2 regions of the Pedococcus ginsenosidimutans genome follow, and region 1 is predicted to be linked to the other one. Evidence: riboswitches for the same ligand, from Rfam matches in the RefSeq annotation. Region 1 holds a riboswitch; the other holds the start of a gene.

Region 1 (2,383 bases):
TCCTCGGCGGCTGGCGGTTCGTCTCCGTGGTGGGCGGCAGCGGCGCGCCGCTGCTCATCAGCGCGGTCACGGCGTGGTCGAGCCTGGCCGTGGCCTGCGTCGGCATGGGCGCCCTCACGCTGGTCGGCACCGGGTGGCTGGGCTACTGGGTGCCCCGGTACGACCCGCTCCGCCGTCGAGCCGCGTCTGGCTGAGGCCGCGGGATGAGAGGCTTGGCCCTGTGACGGACCTGATCGACACCACCGAGATGTACCTCAAGACGATCTTCGAGCTCGAGGAGGAGGGCATCGTCCCCCTCCGCGCCCGGATCGCCGAGCGTCTCGGGCACTCCGGCCCCACCGTCTCCCAGACCGTGGCCCGGATGGAGCGCGACGGCCTGCTCAGCCTCGGCGGCGACCGCCACCTCGAGCTGTCCGACGAGGGACGCCTCCTGGCCACGCGCGTGATGCGCAAGCACCGGCTGGCGGAGCGGCTGCTCGTGGACGTGATCGGCCTGGAGTGGGAGTACGTCCACGACGAGGCCTGCCGGTGGGAGCACGTGATGTCCGAGCGGGTCGAGCGCAAGATCCTCGCCCTCCTGCGCGACCACCACGACTCGCCGTACGGCAACCCGATCCCCGGCCTCGACGAGCTGGGCGAGGAGGAGCCGAGCGAGGACTTCCGCTTCGGGCTCCACACGCTGACCGAGCTCGCCAAGGAGTCGCCCGAGACCGTGCTGGTTCGTCGTATCGGCGAGCCGGTCCAGGTCGACCACGAGGCCCTCAGCCTGCTGACCGTGGCCCGGCTCCTGCCGGGGGAGCGGGTCCGGGTGCACCGGGCCGACGGCCGCGTGGTGGCCCTGCGCGAGGGTGCGCCGGAGTCCACGGCGGTGTCGCTGCCGGACGACGTCGCCCAGCACGTCTTCGGCGCGCTGGTCTGACCGACCTGTGCTAGCGGAGGCGGTCCGCTGAGCACGAACGGCCGCCCGGAACGATGGCTTGGTTGCCAGTTGCGGGCGTTTCCATGGACTTTTGTTGACCCTCCGTGACCCGAACGTGACATTGGGTGCCGCGCTTGTGTACGGTGTCCCAGACCTCCTCGCCCCCCGAGGTGGTTGGCCCGATGTGGATCGCCTAGTCCTGTCACCACGCCCGGGTCACCAGCAAGACCGCTTGACAGGAGCGGGGGACCCACTTTTGGTCCGTCTCCGGACGGTCCTCGGGGTGAAGTCCTCACCAGAGCGCCCGCAAGGTCGGGAGGCAACCGTGAGGGCCGGGTGACATACCTCCACCCGAACCCGACAGCTCACCTCGTAGGCGTCGGAGGTTCTCTGACCGTGTCATCTCACGCTGCTGGTCGCCACCGCGCGCCAGGTCGTTTCAACCCCGTCTCCGAGCTGGCCGGCATCGCGGCGAAGTCCGCCCAGCCGGCCGTGAAGACCACCGCCGTCATCGCGGCATCCGGTGGCCTCGTGGCCTCCTTCGCCCTCCCGGCCTCCGCTGCCCCGGCAGCCCGGCCCGCGACCAAGGGCGCCTCGACCGCTGCGGCCCCCGTGGCCGTGCAGGCCCCGAAGGCTGCTGCCCCCCAGGCTGCCGACGCCTTCGGCGTCATCGGCTTCAAGGCGACGGCCAAGCCAAAGCCCAAGCCCAAGCCGAAGCCCGTCGTGGTGGCCGTCCCCGAGCGCGCCCCCCAGGCCGCGAGCCGGTCGACCCAGCGCACCGCGCCGGTCGTCTCCAAGCCCGCCGTGGGCGGCATCCTGGGCATCGCCGCCCAGTACGCCGGCATCATGTACGTCTACGGCGGCACGACCCCTGCCGGGTTCGACTGCTCGGGCTACACCGCCTACGTCTTCCGCCAGGCCGGCATCAACCTGCCGCGCACGGCCGAGGAGCAGCGCCAGGCGACCACCCCGGTCTCCAACCCGCAGCCCGGTGACCTCGTGTTCTTCGGGTCGCCCGCCTACCACGTGGGCATCTACGCCGGGAACGGCATGATGTGGGACAGCCCGCGCACCGGCAAGGCCGTCGGCCTGCGCTCCATCTGGTCCAGCGACGTGACCTACGGTCGTCCCTGACCCAGCAGCTCCACCACGGCCCACCTTCGGCGCCCTGACGAGGCCCCCACCGCACTGCGGTGGGGGCCTCGTCCGTCCGTGGCGGTCCGGGCCGTGCCGGCCCGGTGGCGGCATACCGCGCCCCCGCGGGTCGTGTGAGGATGGGGGACATGACTGCTGTGGAGATCGACGTCTGGGCCGACGTGGTCTGCCCGTGGTGCTACCTGGGCAAGCGACGCCTCGAGCTCGCCATCGCCGAGAGCGCCCACCCGGCGGAGGTCACGGTGACCTACCACGCGTTCGAGCTCGACCCGTCCGCGCCGCGGGGGACGGGGGAGCGGGTGCTGCCGT
Region 2 (2,383 bases), on a different contig from region 1:
GCGCTCGGCGACGCGTGACTTCGCCCGGCTCACCGCCGTGCACGAGTTCGTCGAGAACCTCGTCGCCGGCAGCTACGACCTCGAGGCCGCCGCGGCCAGGCTGCGGGAGATCCGCCGGGCGCCGCGGTTCTGGCCGAGCTGGGCGGTGCGAGGATCGCTGGGGGTCCTCGCCGCCGCCGTCACCGTGATGCTGGGGGCCGGCCCCGTCGCGGCCCTCGTCGCCGGCCTGTCGTCACTGCTCGTGGGGTATGCCGCGCGCACGCTCGGGCGGCACGGCCTGCCGGACTTCTACCAGTGCGCCATCGGCGGGTTCTTCGCCACGGTCATCGCCTGGGGTGCGTTCAGCCTGGGCGCCAACGGGTGGCTGCCGGTGTCGTCGGAGGAGTTCGCGTTCATCGTGGCCGGTGGCATCACCGTGCTGCTGCCCGGTCGCACGGTCGCCTCGGCCTTCGAGGACGCCATCTCCGGCTACTCCGTCACCGGTGCGGGGCGGATGTTCGGCGTCTTCCTCACCACGGCCGGGATCATCCTCGGGGTGGCCACCGGGCTGTCGGTGACCCTGGCCCTCACCTCGGCGTTCCACCTCCAGCTGGTCTCGCCGTCGGTGATGGCGACCCGTGCGCTCAGCGCACCGGTAGGCCTGGCCGTGGCCGGTGCGTTCGTGGTGGGGCTGTCGGGTGCGGTGTCGCTGCGCAGCCTTCGCAACCTGGTGGTCCCTGCCGGCCTGCTGTCCGCCACCGGCGTGGCCGTCTCCCTCGGGGTGGACCGGCTGGAGTCCCTGGGCCAGCTCGCGGCCGCCGGGGTCGCCGCGACCGTCCTCGGCTGCGTGGGACGCCTCGTGGCGCTGCGGATGGGTGCCCCTGCGATGGTCCTCGTGGTGCCTGCGTCCTACGGCCTGCTCCCGGGTCTGGCGATCTTCCGTGGCCTCTACGAGATGGTCAACGGCTCGTCCGCCGACTCGGGTTCGCTGTCGCTCCAGGGCGGCATCACGACCCTGCTCGGCGCCATGGCGGTCCTGCTGGCCATCGCGGCCGGCAGCGTCCTGGGGGAGTTCATGGCGGCGCCCTTCGACCGCCGGATGGTGCAGAAGCGCCGCGTACGCCGCCGCTGACCCTCCCCGGGGCACGCCCGGTGGTGCGCCCGGTTCCCCCGAGGAGGCCGTCGGCGCGGCCGGTCGCAGGCGACCCACGGGCCACACCTCGGGCGTTTGGCCCCATTTCCGCCGACTCGCTTGTCGTGGGGGACTGGCCCCCCTTACGGTTGACCAGCGCAGACGCGCCGCGACAACTCCACACGGCATACCCAACACATGCTCACCCGCAGCGCCGAGCCTCGTCAGGCGGGTGATTCGCCGGAAGATCTCCGGGCACGACGAGGACGGGGGACCCAACTCGACCGCTCCGGCGGCCTTGGGGTGAAGCCGGGACCACCGGCCGGGCACCTGACAGCCCGAACCCGACAGCTCACCTCGCAGGCGCCGGTCAGGAGAGGAACTCCCCCAGCAATGTTCTATGCCCCGAAGCACTCTGCTCGGAAAGCCAAGCCCGTCCGTCGCCGCATCGCCGGTGCCGCCGTGGCCGGAGCGGCCACCGTCGCCGGCGGTCTGGCGACCGCTACCGCCTCCTCCGCCTCCACCTCCACCGTGTGGGACCGGGTCGCCTCCTGCGAGAGCGGCGGCAACTGGTCGATCAACACCGGCAACGGCTACTACGGCGGCCTGCAGTTCTCCGACAGCACCTGGGACGCCTACGGCGGCGAGCGCTACGCCAGCACCGCCAACCGCGCCACCAAGGCGCAGCAGATCACGGTCGCGCAGAAGGTGCTCGCCGCGCAGGGTCCCGGCGCGTGGCCGACCTGCGGCGCCCGCGCGGGCCTGACCAGGACCAACGGTGGAGCCGTCTACGCGGGATCGACCTCGACGACCATCTCCCGCTCGGCCGTCCGCAGGGCGCCGGTCCACTCCGTCTCCGCAGGCAAGCTCGTCGTCGACGGTGTCCGCGGTCCCAAGACCAACGCCGCCATCGAGCGCTGGGTCGGGGGGTCGGTCAACGGCAACCTCTCCCGTACCGACGTCAAGGCGCTCCAGCGCAAGGTCGGCTCGGCTCCTGACGGTGTCATCGGCCCGCGCACCGTCCGCGCGCTGCAGACCAAGATCGGCGCCAAGCGCAACGGCTCCCACTCGCTGGACCGCGCGACCGTGCGCAGCCTCCAGTCCTACCTGAACCAGCACTGACCTGCTGACGTCACGGCACCGTCCGTGACGTCCCGGCGGCCCGGCACCTCCTGGTGCCGGGCCGTTTCGTCGTGCTGGGCGTGGGCGTCGTACGGGCTGGTCGTGAGCTCAGGCTCGGGGTTGGGCTTTCCGCTTGGCTTTCGGGCGAGT

The links. A riboswitch is a leader RNA that binds a small molecule or an ion and turns the genes downstream of it on or off. The one in region 1 is predicted to bind cyclic di-AMP.
Region 2: it holds a riboswitch for cyclic di-AMP, as region 1 does, so the genes downstream of both, ABEA42_RS04500 (transglycosylase family protein) here and ABEA42_RS14085 (C40 family peptidase) in region 1, are expected to answer to the same signal.

Annotation. Positions count from the first base shown of each region.
Region 1 covers NZ_BAABLO010000011.1:667,987-670,369, reverse strand. The annotation lists gene ABEA42_RS14095 (MFS transporter) at 1-194, shown strand, start outside; gene ABEA42_RS14090 (metal-dependent transcriptional regulator) at 221-919, shown strand; cyclic di-AMP (ydaO/yuaA leader) riboswitch at 1,139-1,313, shown strand; gene ABEA42_RS14085 (C40 family peptidase) at 1,316-2,053, shown strand; gene ABEA42_RS14080 (DsbA family oxidoreductase) at 2,203-2,383, shown strand, end outside.
Region 2 covers NZ_BAABLO010000003.1:22,866-25,248, reverse strand. The annotation lists gene ABEA42_RS04505 (threonine/serine exporter family protein) at 1-1,111, shown strand, start outside; cyclic di-AMP (ydaO/yuaA leader) riboswitch at 1,340-1,492, shown strand; gene ABEA42_RS04500 (transglycosylase family protein) at 1,505-2,233, shown strand.